DNA from 4 places in the Pelosinus sp. UFO1 genome. Region 1 is predicted to be linked to each of the others. Evidence: riboswitches for the same ligand, from Rfam matches in the RefSeq annotation. Region 1 holds a riboswitch; each other region holds the start of a gene.
What was found. A riboswitch is a leader RNA that binds a small molecule or an ion and turns the genes downstream of it on or off. The one in region 1 is predicted to bind cobalamin.
Positions count from the first base shown of each region.

Region 2: another riboswitch for cobalamin. It lies ahead of UFO1_RS05070 (nitrogenase component 1); the one in region 1 lies ahead of UFO1_RS18815 (sirohydrochlorin cobaltochelatase).
Region 3: another riboswitch for cobalamin. It lies ahead of cbiD (cobalt-precorrin-5B (C(1))-methyltransferase CbiD); the one in region 1 lies ahead of UFO1_RS18815 (sirohydrochlorin cobaltochelatase).
Region 4: another riboswitch for cobalamin. It lies ahead of UFO1_RS05565 (nicotinate-nucleotide--dimethylbenzimidazole phosphoribosyltransferase); the one in region 1 lies ahead of UFO1_RS18815 (sirohydrochlorin cobaltochelatase).

Region 1 is NZ_CP008852.1:3,979,367-3,983,583, forward strand. Features, by position in the region: gene UFO1_RS18805 (heavy-metal-associated domain-containing protein) at 86-295, opposite strand; gene UFO1_RS18810 (hypothetical protein) at 908-1,657, opposite strand; gene UFO1_RS18815 (sirohydrochlorin cobaltochelatase) at 1,732-2,598, opposite strand; cobalamin riboswitch at 2,856-3,035, opposite strand; gene UFO1_RS18820 (isoprenylcysteine carboxylmethyltransferase family protein) at 3,117-3,770, opposite strand; gene lgt (prolipoprotein diacylglyceryl transferase) at 3,772-4,217, opposite strand, start outside.
Region 2 is NZ_CP008852.1:1,138,271-1,142,487, reverse strand. Features, by position in the region: gene UFO1_RS05075 (TonB-dependent siderophore receptor) at 1-179, opposite strand, end outside; gene UFO1_RS05070 (nitrogenase component 1) at 272-1,579, opposite strand; cobalamin riboswitch at 1,765-1,948, opposite strand; gene cobO (cob(I)yrinic acid a,c-diamide adenosyltransferase) at 2,022-2,555, opposite strand; gene UFO1_RS05060 (sirohydrochlorin cobaltochelatase) at 2,596-3,399, opposite strand; gene UFO1_RS05055 (Nramp family divalent metal transporter) at 3,819-4,217, shown strand, end outside.
Region 3 is NZ_CP008852.1:2,386,030-2,390,246, forward strand. Features, by position in the region: gene cbiT (precorrin-6Y C5,15-methyltransferase (decarboxylating) subunit CbiT) at 1-469, opposite strand, end outside; gene cbiE (precorrin-6y C5,15-methyltransferase (decarboxylating) subunit CbiE) at 466-1,092, opposite strand; gene cbiD (cobalt-precorrin-5B (C(1))-methyltransferase CbiD) at 1,077-2,177, opposite strand; cobalamin riboswitch at 2,254-2,429, opposite strand; gene UFO1_RS11165 (glycosyltransferase family 39 protein) at 2,536-4,137, opposite strand; gene UFO1_RS11170 (glycosyltransferase family 39 protein) at 4,149-4,217, opposite strand, start outside.
Region 4 is NZ_CP008852.1:1,251,812-1,256,028, forward strand. Features, by position in the region: gene cobS (adenosylcobinamide-GDP ribazoletransferase) at 1-423, shown strand, start outside; gene cobC (alpha-ribazole phosphatase) at 555-1,160, shown strand; cobalamin riboswitch at 1,262-1,458, shown strand; gene UFO1_RS05565 (nicotinate-nucleotide--dimethylbenzimidazole phosphoribosyltransferase) at 1,571-2,608, shown strand; gene UFO1_RS05570 (PocR ligand-binding domain-containing protein) at 2,751-3,953, shown strand; gene UFO1_RS05575 (response regulator) at 3,978-4,217, shown strand, end outside.

The sequences.
Region 1 (4,217 bases):
AACTTACGTACGATTGATATCGCTGACGACCTCTTTTCGTGGTTGAGATATAAAACGGATGCCATCCCTGGCATCCGCCTAACTATTAAGCAACTACAACATAGCCAGCCTCTTCTACCGCTTGATGAAGATCGGCAATCGCGGCAAAACCTGTCACCACTGCTTCTTTTCTGTCCAAATCAACATAGGCGCTTGCAACGCCTGCAACTTCTTTAAGAGCATTCTCGACGGCCATCTTACAATGACCACAAGACATTCCTTCGATTTTTATTACTGTTTCACCAGTTTGACCCATTTCATTCACCTCCCCTCTTACCTGTAGTGCTTTATCCGAAGACCAAGTCACTCTAAAGGTCTCTGGACATGATTTGTGAAATTGTTTTAAAACATTCATCATTTTCCTTGTCTACTAGCACATACTCATCCCTCTTTATACTATACCCCCGTATAGTATAATTTAAGTATATGATAATGTTTTCATCTAGTCAATACCCTATAGTGACCCAAAAGATGGCGTTGCCGTGCGGCCAATATACCAGCACTCACTACCACCTGCCGCAAAAAAAGCTGCCTTTACCGGCAGCTTTACTGGAAGAACTTTGACTGCAAGACACTACTTATTTAATGGTGTTTAAGCTTGTCTAGTCTTGCATAGGTAATTTTTTTAAACTCTTCAAATAAAACGTCCTGAACTATTTCGCTAATGGATCAGGTACATGGTTTTCGTGCCCGAGACAATAGCGGAATGGTGATCGTTCTTTTATGAGTATGAAAACATCACTATCTTTCGCTCTTCGCCATTATGTGATAGTCGCCAGCGTGATTTATGAGATGATTTTTACTTCTCCGCCCCAGGAAATCGTAATCCCCTAAGACAGCCATACGTAATGTCTGCCCAGACAATACATTAGGTCAGGGTTAAAGTGGGCAGCAAGTCGCTCTGGCCTATTAAGAAAATGATGCCAACTGCAATACTATATAACGCCGTAGTGCTTGCTAATATTACATAGACTTTTGGATTTTTTGCAGCTTGTGCATAACCATTTAAGAGAAGAAGGATTAACACAGTTTGCGCTATAAATAAACCAATAATAAATGCTAACACGGCTGTAAGTCCTAAAGCTACCGTACCAGCTCCTGCGGCCGCAGTAAATAATAAGATTTGTGTTCCAGTTTCTCCTCCAATTCCGTGAAGTATTCCTATACAGCAAGCACTACGAGCACCCAGGTCAACTGAAAAATCTTGCTGCACTGGAGTACTTACTGGTTTAAATTTTGATTTTAACCAATATGATATTTTCCTTATCCCCATAAAAAGCAATGTCCATCTACTAAGTAATACTTGCTCATCCTTCCGATTAAAAAGAGCCACAATTAACCAAATGCCCAAACCAATTAAGATAATCCCAACAATGCGTTCTATAACTCCATCTACCCATTCTGGTAATACATTTCCGAGTAAAATTGCAGCACTACCGAACACTAAATTAACCAACGCATGACCCATTACATAGTAAAGTGATAAGAAGAAACTTTTTTTCTTCGTATCTTCTGCTCCAATAAAATCGGTGATAGCGGCGATATGATCCCAATCGATTGCATGCCTAAGCCCGAGTACAAAACCTAACCCAATTATAGCGCCAATTTCGGCATTCATCTTTTTAATCTCCTTTAATTCAGCCCACAGGCATCTATCTCATGAAATTACATAATAGTATGACCGGTTTAAAACTAGTGTTTTTTAGCTTTATGCACGATCAGTTGATCAATAGCATCTTTTAGATGCTGTACATAAATATCCTGGATAGCTAGATTTTCGCCCAAGCCGTGGAAATATATATCAACATTAAACCCAGCTTTAAGTAATTGGGATTTAGCAGAATCTTCTTCATCACCAGCCATGTCTTTAGTGGCATGGTCGCCAGCTACCAGCATAAATGGCAACAAAGTCAAGTTCTTCACCTTTTTACTTTTCAATTTTTCAATAACGCTATCCAGTGCTGGGAAACCTTCGACAGTATATACAAAAATATTATTCAACCCGGCTTCTTCTAATTTTATTTGTAAAGCGGCATAAGCAGTATTAGCAGGATGTACTCCCCCATGACCCATAAGCACTATCGCTTCCTGGTCTCTTAACTTAGGTAGTTGCGTTTCAACAGCCTTAATGGCAATCAGGTAATCGTCTGGGTTGCCTTTCTGTCCCATATAATAAAGAAGTGGACGGCCAAGAGTAATCTTATCAAACACTTTAGTATGAGCAAAATGTACAGAAACCGCTCTTAACTTTTCATATTCTTCAGCAGCGGCCACATATAGTGGCTGGATGAATACTTCTTTATATCCCTCAGCTTGCAATCTTTCAAGCGCTTGCTTTTCCGTATCAATTAGAATACCATCTCGCTCAGCCAATTTCTTAATGACAATACGGGAAGTAAACGCCCGACGTACCTCGTAATTAGGGAAGGTAACTCTGATTTTGCTTTCTGTACTTTCAATGGCCATTTTCAACGTATCAAGATAAGTAGTTCCAAAGCTAACAACTAAAATAGCCCTTTTATCCGCCAAACAGTTGACGGTACTAGCTGTTTTTTCCATTATAAATTCCTCCAATTATTATAGCTAAATACCAAATGATGAATATTGGGGTAGATTTTCATGCAACATACTAACTTCCGCTCCCCAAGATGGAATCGTCAATACACTACGTAAAAAAAATAATCTCCCATCCAAGAACGGGAGACGTAATATAAGCCAGGCAAAGTTATATCGATAAAAATCCCTGCGAAAAAACGCAACGATGAAATATTGTACAACAGCATGTACTTAAATCCCCTCCCCATCGCTCGTGGGTAAACGGTGACTATTAAATAGGCAGTTCTTCTGACTTAGGATCGTAACATTCCTGCGCCTTCCCAAAACTATTATTTCAGTGACATCATGCAGGTTTGCTCCCCTTTACAGCGGCGGGACCGTGTTGGATTTACACCAACTTCCCTATTAAGCCCGTAGGCACCTATCTTACTATATTTAGTTAAGAAAATCCTATTTAAAGTTACTATCAATATCTAACGTTGTCAAGCTTTTGTTCAATACAAACCGTGTATCAAAACTTTTTACTTATCCTGCTTACTCCCAATTAGGCCCCTTCGACCTAATCTGGGGAAAAAACGTGGAGTCACTGCCGCATAGGCGGCATAGTCTTCACCAAATTGTTCCATTGCTTCCCGTTCTTCTTGCCTAGCCAACCAAATATACATCCGCACAAGAATAGGGAACATAGCCAATGTTAACAGCGTTGGCCACTGCAGCAAGAAACCCAACAGGATCACGATAAAAGCAATATATTGAGGATGACGCACATAGGCATAAGGACCATTCACTGCGATCACACCCCTACGCTGGGCACTGTGCAAAAATCTCCATGTAAAACCAAGAAAGATAAGCCCCCCAAAAATAAACCAGTTACTTAATTCGTGAATAGGATTGTGGTGGGGATCACCTGTTAGTCCCAGCAATGTATACCAAAGGTGTCCGGCATCATGAGAAAAGAGATTGATTTGTGGATAGTGGCTCCCCAGCCACCCGGAAAGTAAATAAATACTCAAAGGAAAACCATACATCTCTGCAAATAGCGCTACAATAAAAGCGGAAAAGGTACCAAAGGAACGCCAATCCCGACCAGAACGCGGACGAGTAAAACTAAAGGCAAAAATAATAAAGATAAGCGAATTGATGACCACAATTGGCCATAGTCCATAATCTGACATGTTATTCAGTCTCTCCTTTCCGATACCACAACCATAAGCTACTAGCAAGCATTGCCGTTAACAGCGCCGTCATTTGCGCCACTTTAAGACCGCCAAATAGTAAGCTATCCGTACGTAAAAATTCCAAACCAAATCGGGCCAGGGAATAGAGAATGAAATAGGTTATTGCCACCTGTCCATCAAACTGTTTCCGACGGAATATATACAGTAGGACGGCTAGAATCATGAGATCAAACCCAGCCTCAAATAGTTCGGCTGGCACCAATGGCATTGCTCCCCATGCTTGATATGCCGATGTTCCCGGCTGATAGACAACGCCATACCAGGCAGTTGTCGGCTTTCCATAGGCATCACCGTTTAATAAACAGCCAATACGCCCAATAGCCTGCCCTAGGATAAGACCTGGTGTACTAATATCGGCAAAACGCCGGAAGGATAATCCTTTAC
Region 2 (4,217 bases), 2.3 Mb from region 1:
TTCGTAATTACTGTTACATTAGCAGCTGTTTCTGTTATTTTTGTAGGTACCCGATTGGCTGTCACCACCATTTGATCAAAGGAATATTCCTCACTTTCATTTGCATACACATTTTGCATTTGTAGTAATAGGGCACTACTTAACACACAGGCACATAGCTTGGCCTTTATCTGCTTCACACTTTTCCCTCCTATGTATATTTGATATTAACTAAAAAAGATAAAAATCTTTTAGCCACTTAAGTTATTATCTGTTGCTAGCTTTACAACAGTTACTTACTAAGTAACCACGCTTTCTTTAGCGATATATGTTTATTCCAAAACCCTTCTACCATATGACTAGTACCCCGTAGTCCCATAAGAGGGCGATTTTTAAGTATCATTTCATCATAAAGGGGTAAGGAGATATGCTGATATTCTATATTTTCAACTGCTTTTTGATGCAAAATCGCTTTCTCTTTACTACTCGCCATAAGCAATCCTCCTGCTAGACCTGCTAAATGTTGCTCAATTTTCTGTTGGTCTTTATATCCATCTAATACGATACCAATATAATCAGGATAACTCTGTTTGAAAGGAACTCCATTATGCAATACAGTTATGATTTCTTTGGTATCTACCCATTCATTACGTACTGCCTGAGATATACCAAAAGCTACTGAAGACGGAGCTGCAATGATTATATTTTCAAACCATATATCTCCCCAAAGCTTTTGCTTATCTTTGCTAATAATACTAAGTCCTTGTACTAGAAGATTTGCTTCTTGATGAAGCGTTTTTAGCCCATTACTTTCTCCAGACATATAATAATCAATCGCTTTTAACCAATTTAAAGAACCCCGTAAACCATAAGGAGGTAATAGGGAGACATAAGGGATATTGTACTCTTCTTCTAATAACTCTGCTATCTCCCTTCCTAGTTCGTCATGCACGACGATATTCAGTTGTGCTTGGGTCATATTTGCGATTTCCTGGGTAGTGCTTCCTGCTCCTGGACAAGCTAATACTTCATAACCCGCTAACGTCAACATACGTCTTAATTCTTGCAAATCATAAAATTCATTATAATATCCAAAAGTACATCCTAGTAAATTAACTGTTTTTGTTTTTACTACACTACGGGACCGAAGAGGCATATTACGATAGTAAGCCTTAGCAGCTGCCTGATATCCTGCCCAAAAACCTTCATGCAAATCGTGACTATCTAAACAAACAACAGGACAATTCATATTTGCTTGCTTAGCAATCTGCAAAAGGTCATCATTACTAGTGATATTTGTACAGCTATTCTCCAATAGCACTATAGATGGCTGATAATTTTGTTTTATTGAATCTAGAATAGTTAGTAGATATTTTTCTGTACCGAGGGGTACAGCATTTTCATTTATTGGAGAGCAAAAAAATCGTCTTCCAGCAGTAGGGCATTGTTTTTCAATATACCCTTGGGTTGAAAAGTAACAACATAAAGGACTGTTAATTACTATAACAGCATCTGGAATACCTGCAAAGAAAGTAGTTGCACCTGTCAATCCACAACTGTTGTTTTCCTGACACATGTAGGTCAAATGGCTCGTAATCATATCCAATCCCCCTATTTTTATCGCTCCTAAAAATAGCCGTAAAAAAATCTCCTAACCTAAAAAGGCTAAGAGATTTTACAATAGCATAAAGCAAATAGTAATCCCGGCGTACATATACGCCGGGAAAAAATAAGCACAATAAAAAAACTATCGTACAAATCCCCTCCCCATCTCTCGCAGGTTATAACGGTGATTGCTATATAGGCAGTTCTCCTGACTCTGAATCATTGCTTGCCCATACCTTCCCAAGACTGTCGTCTCAGTGGCATAACCATGGGTTCACTCCTCATTACAGTGGCGGGACCGCGCCGGCTTTGAACCGAACTTCCCTATTAAGCCCCGAAGGGCACCTATACCATTCATATGAAATTTGTCTATGTTACAAGATTCACTTTATAATGTTTTTACAGAATTGTCAAGCAGTTCCTTGCTAATAATCTCTTTAAAATTCGATTCCTCTTTGTGCCTTAATTCCTTTTTTATAAGGATGCTTAATTTCTTTCATCTCTGTCACTAAATCGGCTTTTGCAATAATTTCATCACGAACCTCCCGCCCTGTTAAGACAAGATGTAGTGAATCGGGCTTTACTTCTAATACTTCTAGTACAGACTCTAAAGAGAGAACACCAAACTTAATTGCATAATTAATTTCGTCTAAGATAATCATATCCCATTCTTCGGATACGATTTCTTTTCTAGCCACTTGTAATGCCTCTTGGGCTGCCTGGCGATGATCTATCAAAGAATCTTCCGTACTATTTCGGACAAAACCTTCTCCCATTTGCCGCATTACAAAGTTGGACCCCAAAGCGTCTGCTGCCTTTAGCTCTCCATATTTCCAATTCCCTTTTATAAATTGCAATATTAATACTTTAAACCCCTGTCCCCAGGCTCTTAACCCCAGGCCTAAGGATGCCGTAGTCTTTCCCTTACCATTCCCTGTATGAACAATAATTAGGCCTTCTCTTTTTTCCATGTAACCCTCTTCCTTTCTTAGTTACCGCTGTTTTGTCCAGTTAATTCAGTATATCTTTTAAATGCTGAACATAAAGATCCTGAATCCCTGAATTTTCTCCTAAACCATGAAGATAAATAGCAACTTCAAATCCAGCCTGTAGTAACTGGGATTTCGCCGAATCTTCCTCATCACTAGCCATATCATTTGCAACGTGATCGCCAGATACAAGCATAAATGGCATCAAAGTTACTTTTTTGATATCCTTTTGTTTTAATTTTTTTATAACCCTCTCCAATGAGGGAAAACCTTCCACCGTATAAACATACACATGTTCTAGATTGGCATCTTCCAGTTTCATTTGCAAAGTAGAATAAGCAGTATTACCAGGGTGTACTCCACCATGCCCCATAAAAACAACGGCTTCTTGTTCTTTTACCTTTGGAAGCTGTGTTCTTATCGCGTCTATTACCTCTAGATAATCATCTGGTTTGCCTTCTTGTCCCGTATAATACAAAAGAGCGCGACCAAGGGCAATCTTTTCGAATATTTCAGCGTGGGCATAATGAGCAACCATTCTTTTAACCTTATCATATTCTTCTCCTACTACCACATGCAAGGGTTGAATATATACTTCTTGGTATCCTTCTTCCTGCAGCTTTTGCAATGCTTCTTTTTCCGTATCAATTTCAAGGCCATCCCTCTTTGCTAATCTTTTGATAACAATGCGGGAGGTAAAGGCCCTTCGCACTTCATACTGAGGAAAAGTAGATTTTATTTTATTTTCTATGCTTTCAATACTTGACTTCATTCCATCCTGATAGGTTGTACCAAAACTAACTACTAAAATAGCTTTTTTTAACATATGTAACTCCTCTTTTATTCCTTATATCGAAAATACTGCATATAAAATAAATCTCCCAACCAAAGGCGGAAGATTTGATTTCATCAAAAAGAACTATATAGCACTCTGTGCTTATTTACGGAATCAGAAAGTATAACACTTTCTTGATTCCAAGTAAGAGCGACTAAGACTTCTGCCTGCGTCCGAGCACTTGGCACAAGCCAAGTCTTTTCTTATTTCTTCTTTATTCTATTTAAAAATTATACTATTCTTTTTAAATTGTCAAGTTCTATATCCAATTGTCTCTTCCTTGGTAACAAAATTATTATCATTACATATTATATAGTAATTAAAGCGTTTTAAAAGTTAGCCATGGCTAACCATACTATTGTGTTTTGTAGTAGTAATTACACATAGCACTTACGTAAGGAGTGGGAATATTGAAGGAAGATCAATTTATCACCAGCCTACCGATTAATTTGCCGTTAATACCTGGGGAAGAAATTAAAACCAAGGCCAAAGGGCTATTAAAATACCTCGGACCTGCTTTTATTGTCAGCGTAGCGTATATGGATCCTGGAAATTTCGGTACTAACATTAGTGGTGGTTCCCAATTTGGTTATAACTTACTATGGGTCATTCTTTGGAGTAATTTGATGGCTATCTTTGTCCAAATTCTCTCTGCAAAAGTTGGCATTGCTACTGGAGTTAGTTTACCAGTACACTGCGGCAATGTCTTTTCACGAGGCGTGAATTGGTTCTTATGGACTATAGCAACCCTGGCGGCTATGGCTACCGATCTTGCAGAGTTTTTGGGAGGCGTCCTTGGTTTTTACTTA
Region 3 (4,217 bases), 1.6 Mb from region 1:
ATTCAGGTTTAGCCTGCATACTATGTAAAGCATCATATAATGTTTCTATAGTAATAGCTGTGATAACTAATCTGCCATTCGGTTTAAGTAAACTATTACTTTGGGCTAAAAGTTCTTGTAAGTGACCACCGCTCCCGCCGATAAAGATTACATCAGCAATGGGAAGACCCTGCAATGCCTCCGGTGCGGAACCTGAGATGACTTCGATATTATCTGCGCCAAAATGTATTGCATTAGAACGAATTAGTTGAGCTCCCTCTGGATGCCGTTCGATCGCATATACTTTACCACTACTAGCTTGTAAGGCCGCCTCAATTGAGAGGGAGCCAGTACCGGCCCCAATGTCTATAATAGTGTCAGTAGGACAAATCTTCGCTTTAGTAAGAACTAAAATACGAACTTCTTGCTTCGTCATTGGAATATCACCACGAATAAAGTCCTCATCCTTAATCCCTGGAAAATAGCTCATGCTGCCACCACCATTACACAATGAGTAAACCCATCTAGCATTTTTACTTCACTTAGAGTTGAATGCTTAATCTCTTCATTTTCATAAGACAAATTAGCACACAACCATACTTTTGCATTTAACGGCCAACCATGATCTATGAGTACGCCCGCAATAAACTTTGGATCTTGTTCATAATCAGTTAGAATGCCGAGCTTTTTGTCAGGAGCATAATTTAAATCATTATCATTGGCTGTGCGACCATGCATACTGATAAGACGTGCATCTTGCCATATAGCAGTTATACGGGCGAAAGCTAACTGCATAGAGCTTATTCCTGGGATAACGGTAATACGTTCTGACGTAAATTTAGTTTTAAGAGTAGCTAGGAAACTGTAAAAACCCGGATCACCTGAAACCATTACCACTACATCACTTTGCGAAAGGGATGTAGCGATGAACGTTAAAACGCCACTGATATCTCGATCGATAACTTTAACCGTTGCATGTTTAGGTGCAAATGTTATAAGAGCTCGTTGACTTCCAACTAGTACGTCTGCCTGGGCAATTATGCGACTAGCCACTGGCAATATATAATCAGGTGATCCTGGTCCAATTCCTACTACTATTATTTTATGTTCCATCCTAGATTGCCTCCAATTTCTTGTGCGGTATCATCAGTTGCTAATATATCTCCTTTAAGAGTAATCATAGCAGTACCCACTCTTAGATCACCAAAGATATAACGCTCAGCACGTATGCTGGCTCTTTGGGCAATTACGCGGTACACTTCATGCAATTTGTATTTTGTAATAATTGGCATAGCAGATTCCGTAGTATTACAGTCTAATACTTCTTGTATCGCAGACTGCGGTGCGCCTAGGGAAGCCATATAGGCAGCCAGTGTTTCAAAACGAGCATCAGCCATACGATTATGGGTATGAAAAATCCCTGCAGCCACTTTTACAATTTTTCCCAAATGGCCAAATAACAATACTTGCTCCATACCATAATGTACAGCACTTTCCAACATATGTCCGACAAAATTGCTAGTTTGTATTACTGCTTCTCTAGGGAGATTATATCGATTGATGGCGATTTCTTGTCCCATTTTTCCAGGAGCAAAGACAATTTGATTATATCCTAATGCCTTTACCATAGAAATCTGTGGTGATAATGAATTTTTAAAGGCTTCTTCTGACATTGGTTCCACTATACCAGTAGTACCAATAATGGATAAACCGCCTACAATGCCTAATGTTGGATTTAAAGTTCGTTGTGCTAACCTTTCACCATCAGGTATTGAAATAGTAACACTTACACCACAACCAGTAGGTAATACATCTTGTATTGCTTGCATGATCATTTTACGAGGTCCAGGGTTAATAGCGGGCTGACCAACAGCTACAGATAAACCTGGTTTGGTAACAAACCCCACTCCAACTCCAGCTTTTAGGATTATCTCACTCGTTTTATTGATTTCTACTTCAGCAAAGATCATTGTACCATTTGTAACATCAGGATCATCTCCTGCATCCTTAATGATACTTGCCTTTCCTCCATTATATAAGGGCTGACATGTTGCAATTTTTACATGGATATTTTGTCCCTGTGGTGAGGTTACATGTACAGTAGTAGGCAATTGCCCGGACCATGCTAATAATGCAGCTTTAGTTGCTGCAGCGGCACAAGTGCCAGTAGTAATTCCAGACTTCATTTTTTTTTGCAAAATAAAAACCCCCTGCAGGCAGGAGGTACAATAAACCTAATTTATTCTACCACCTGCCTATCCTCCGTAGGTCATAACGGTGTGTGTCAGAATAGGCAGGTCTCCTGACTCTGGTTCATTACATAGCTAAACCTTCCCGGATTATTTCCAGTGGTATATTCTTAGCTGTGCTCCCCAATACAGTGGCGGGACCGCGCCGGCTTTGACCGGACTTCCCTTTTAAGCATAAGCACCTATTCCCAAATTATTAATTTTGTTATTATGTTGTTATTGGTATATTTTTGTAGTATTCCACTACTACTGCTAATATTCCTGCTATTATTTATAAATTATAGATGATTTATTCAATTAGTCTGTTTCAATCATTGTGATTGGCCACTCGCTGATATAGTGTTATCGCATTACGTGTAGCGACTGGAGAAAACTGCTTAGAAAAAGGTTCATTCATAAAATTCCTGTTATCTTTATTTGAGACCAATATATACGACATACTGGTATCAGAAGTAAATTCTCTGATCGTTTGCGTAGGCATTGTATATTTTCCTGCCCAAGTACCTAGTTGCTGCGGTTCTTCTTCATGTATTAATCGAGGAATATTATAGCCACTATAAAACACCGCCGATGTTGAATATTCACCATAGGAGGCTATTCTAGCCCTTTCTGCTGGTAACTCAGCAGAGATACTTTTAGCAGAGCGTGTTTCTGCTAATGGTATAAGGCCATTATGAATTAGGAATAAATTCATAATTACGGTTACTATTGCTATTATCTGTGGCAAGTGATAGACATTTCCTTTTAATTGTTTCCAAAGTATTAAAGCAATTGAAACGAAAGCACCAATATATAGCATTGTCCAACTAGCTGCAGTTGGGATAAATCGACTACTTAGCGAAATAAGAAGTAATAGCGCAATGGCTGGAATGGATAGCCACCACCAAACCTTTCGATCCTTCAGACTTTGCATTTTCCCTAAAGTATAGCCAATTAGTAAGGCTGCGGGAAAGGATGCAGGGAAAACATATGTAGGATATTTAGTAGCCATCATTGTGTAAAAAATAATCGTTAGAATAGACCAATTTGTTAAATAAATTAGCTGAGATGACGAAAGTTCTTTTCTAACAACACCCATTGATTTAATGAAAATTCCTGACCAAGGTAATAAGCTGATGGGAAATAGGACTAGATAATAATAAAAGACATTATCTTTAGGATGTTCGGACACTGTGGCACGAAGATAGTTATGTAATCCCAAAAAGGTATCAAGAAAATTTGTACCGTGTAATTGGTACATCTTAACATACCAAGGAGCAGCAATTATTAAAAAGGCAAAGATCCCAGGGAGAATAAATACCTTTCTAAATAGCTGCCATTGGCGAGAAATCATTATATAACTACAGATAATTAATCCTGGTAGCACAAGGCCAACAGGACCTTTGGTTAATACGGCCAGTCCCGCGGCCATATAAGCTAATGAAACATACCATTTCGAACCAGTATTTTTCAGACCGAGATATAACATAGCTAAAGTAATACTAGTATAAAAAAATAAGATAGAATCAGTAATAACCATTTTAGCTAATACCCAAAATTCTAAGGAGGTTGCTAATACTAAAGAGCTTAAGAGTGCGGTTTTGGTATTACTAAAAATTTTTTGTCCAAACCAGTAAGTAAAAGTTACACTAGCAGCGCTAAATAATCCGGCAGGAAAACGTGCGGCAAAATCAGTAATACCAAATATCTTAAAACTTATAGCAAGCAACCAATAGACCATAATCGGTTTATCAAACCAATAATGTCCATAAATTTGAGGCGACATCCAATCACCAGTCAGTACCATTTCTTTAGCTGTTAATGCATAATTGGATTCTACAGGGTCGCTTATTGGGAGAGAGGCATTAAAGGATAGAAAAAAGGTTAATGATGAAAGAAAAAGCAACAACATTGTTAAGCGCTTTGCCATAAGTACCTCCCCTATTTTTTGAGTAGTAAAATTTTATCGTCAATAACAGATAAAACCGTAAGTAATTGGATGCTTTTGTT
Region 4 (4,217 bases), 2.4 Mb from region 1:
AAGGATAGCAGAGTTGGCGCTTTTGGTGCCATGTCCTTCTGTCTGTTGATTGTAATGAAATATTCATTAATTTTAGACATTGAACCGGTGCTGCTGCCGATAGCGATATTTGTAATGCCGATCATAGGTAGAACTGCTGTTGTCATGGCGATTACTCTATACCCTTATGCTAGGGCTGATGGACTAGGTAAAGGACTTAGTCAATGCGAACATAAAAATACTCTTTATATAGCAGGTCTAATAGCAATTTTATTATTAGTTCCTTTCGGTAAACTTGTTTTACTTAGTAGTGGGGTAGCAATTGCCTTTGCCATCCTTGTTGCTGAATATGTCAATAAACGTTTAGGCGGCTTAACAGGTGATGTATATGGGGCAGTTGTTGAACTGACAGAACTTGTAGCTCTAGTAGTATTTCTTTTTTAGTTTTCATATGTAGTAAAGCTAGTGTAATTTTTATAATAATTATATCTTTCGTTGTGTTAGTGAACAAATTAATACCTATAGAATATACCTTTGTAAGGTGAATAATTTTAAAGCAAGGAAGGGGTGAGGCGTTGACTAAAGTAATTTACGTTAGACATGGTCAAACTTCTTGGAATAAGGCAAAAAAGTACCAAGGGCATAGTGACATTCCCTTAAATGAAAAAGGATTAGAACAAGCCCAATTGGTAGGAAAGCGGCTTGCTAAGGAAAATATAAGTGCAGTTTATAGTAGTGATTTATCCCGTGCAGCTCAGACGGCAAATATCATCGCTCGGTATCATAATTTGCAAGGGATAAAGATAAAAGGATTTCGCGAAATAAACTTTGGCTTGTGGGAAGGGTGTACCTATGCCGAAATTATGGCGCTTTGGCCTGAGGCTTTAACAAGCATGTATTCTTCCCCAGGAGCAATTAAAGCGCCAGAAGGAGAAAGTTTTCTGGATCTTAAATGGAGGGCGAAGGGGGCCTTAAGCCAATGTATTAAGGCGCATGAAGAGGAAACGATTGTGATTGTATGTCATGGAGGCACAATGAGAGTACTGCTTTGTGATGCATTGCAGTTAAGTCTAGATAAGATGTGGTCTATCCGTCAAGATAGTACAGGAATTAATATCATTGAGTACTTTAGTAACCAGCCAATTCTTTCCTTGGTCAACGATACTTGCCATTTAAAATAAGGTTAGATGGGACATTTTTTACCATCTACCCTACTATCTTGCTAACATACTTGTTACACATAGGAGAACAGGTTTCATTGTAGAACTACTGTGACAACTGAATAATTTGCCACCAAACAGGTGCCTCTTACGTAAAGAGGAGAATAGGGAAGTTCGGAAGGATTGTAAAGATCCTTAAACGACGCGGTCGCGCCACTGTAATCGGGGAGATACTCTTACATTGCCACCAGGAAACTGGGAAGGCGTAAGGTTTTATGATCCGTAAGTCAGGAGACCTGCCTGTTATGGCTGTCATTTACCTCCGCGTAAGGGGTAATGCCAGAAGGATGGGATTTTTTATAAAATACCTAGCCTTTTGGGCTAGGTATTTTTATATTTAAAAATGATATGAAAATAAAGGAGGAGTAAAAATGGATTTGGAAAAAAAGGTTGATGAGTTGCTGAACGGAGCAGCAAAACCTCGAGAAAGTTTGGGCCTACTAGAAAAATATTTAAAAAAAATCATCTTGTCTTGGGGAAAGATCAATCCAGAAATGAAGCCTCATCATATAATTTTTGCAGCAGATAACGGTGTGGTAGAAGAGGGAACTGCCAATGACCCGATCGAGATTACTTATTTGCAAACGAAAAATATGGCAGCAGGTCATGCCACGATCAGTTGTTTTTGTCGGCACAATCAAATACCTTATAGCGTAGTTGACATTGGAATTAATAATAAATTAGAAGCTGGTATTAATCGTAAAGTTGCCTTAGGTACTAAAAACTTTATGAAAGAAGAAGCTATGAGTCAGGCTGAATTTGAACAAGCTTGGGATGTGGGCAAAGAAATGGTTCAGCATTTGGTTGAGGAAGGTTATAACCTAATTTCTTTTGGTGAAATGGGAATTGGCAATACCACAACCTCATCAGCAGTGCTTCATGCTTTAACGGGAATGTTACCCGAATTTGTGGTAGGTTATGGGGCTGCCTTAAATGATAATGAATTATTAAAAAGAAAACGGAATGTGGTTGCAAAAGGGGTAGAACGCCATAAAGCCCAAATGAATACTGTAAAAGATATTTTACGTTGTGTAGGGGGATTTGATATTGTTGCTATCTGTGCCGGCATGTTAGAGTGCGCAAGACTCAGGATACCCTTTGTAATAGATGGATTTATAACAGCAGTTGCCTATGCTTGTGCAGCGCGCATCGATGGTACTATTGAAAAACATGCGATTCCATCACATATGTCAAAGGAACCTGGGATGGCCTACTCACTGATGTTGGGAAATATTCTAGCAGAGGATGTATTAATCCGGGCAAATATGGCATTAGGGGAAGGAACAGGTGCTGTTCTTATGGTTTCTATGTTAAAGACAATGTCTTACACAATTCATAATATGGCAAGAATGTCTGATTTTGTGTTAAGTGAGCCTGTGCCTGCTCCCAACCAGGTTGTTGCCATGTAAAGATTGCCTTTACTTGCTAGAATATAGTAATTTATTGCTGTTAGCAGGAACTAGTTTGCTCTTTAGCTAATACTCCTCATATAAAATAGCAAAAAAGTGATATGATGCTGAAGTCTTATGAGGGGGTCTTCTAGTGCAAACAATGAATGGATTTACCTTAGGTGAAATTGTAAATACTCAGATTTTACAGGAAATTCAGGATAAATTCTCAGAAGCTACTGGGTTAGCGTCCGTAATTGTAGACCCTGAAGGAAATCCTATTACCAATCCTAGTAATTTTACGAAATTTTGCACTTATATCCGATCTTGTTCTGAAGGGTTTGCCCGTTGCACCCAATGTGATGATAGAGGAGGGCGGGGTAACCAAAAGCCCTCTGTCTATCGCTGTCATAATGGTTTAACCGATTTGGCGGCACCAATCATTGTAAACAATGAGTATATAGGGGCTTTTCTTGCAGGACAAGTTATTCTTGCACAAGCGGACTATGATACGAAAGCTGAAATGTTTGAGCGAACAGCTAACCTAGGATTGGATTCAGAATTATTGTCAGAGTTTTTTGATATTATAGAGGTTGTACCAGAAAAAAGAATTAAAGCAGCAGCAGACCTAATTTATATCATGTCAAATTATATTGTAGAAATTGGTGTAGCGAATATTGCGAGTAAGCAGCTAGTAAAAGAAGTAAAGGTGAAAGCGGAACTTGAGGCTATGCTGCGTGCTACGGAATTAAAGGCACTGCAATCTCAGGTTAATCCTCATTTTTTGTTTAATACATTAAATACAATTGCAAGATTGGCTATGCTAGAGGGAGCAAGTCAAACACAAGAAGTAGTTTATGCGTTATCAGATCTGCTTCGGAATAATTTAAGAGACATTGAAATTTTACGAAGCTTAGAACAAGAAGTAAAATCCATCAGAGATTATCTGTTGATACAGAAAGTACGTTTTGGAGAACGTATTGAGACTTATATTGAGGTAGATCCTTTGATAATGGAAACGAAGATTCCTCCTCTTACTCTTCAACCTTTAGTTGAAAATGCGATTATTCATGGTTTGGAAAACAAAGTAGAGGGCGGAGTCGTTCGTGTAAGTGGAAAAATTGAAGGAAATGACGTAGTTCTCCTTGTGAGTGATACTGGGGACGGTGTTTCAGCAGAGGATATTCGTACTATTTTCCATGCGGAAAAGCGCAAGCAAATTCATGGTCAAACGACGGGACTTGGAATCATTAATGTTCACAAGCGAATTCAGCATTATTTTGGTAACGAATATGGCCTTACCATGGAGAGTAAAGTAGGGGAAGGAACTAACATTTACATTCGAATTCCCTACTGTTCCTTATAAGAGAGTCTACCAGAGGAGAAAAGAATGTATACATTATTGATCGCAGATGATGAACAATTAGAGCGGCAAGCATTACGATTTATTGTGGAGCAAAAATGTCCGAACATTCGGATCATAGGCGAAACAGGAGACGGAAAGAGTGCTGTTCAGATTGCTGCAATAGAAAAACCAGATATTGTTTTAATGGATATCCGTATGCCTGAAATGAATGGGTTAGAAGCAGCTAAGCGTATTCGATCAGCTTTACCAAACACAATCATTATC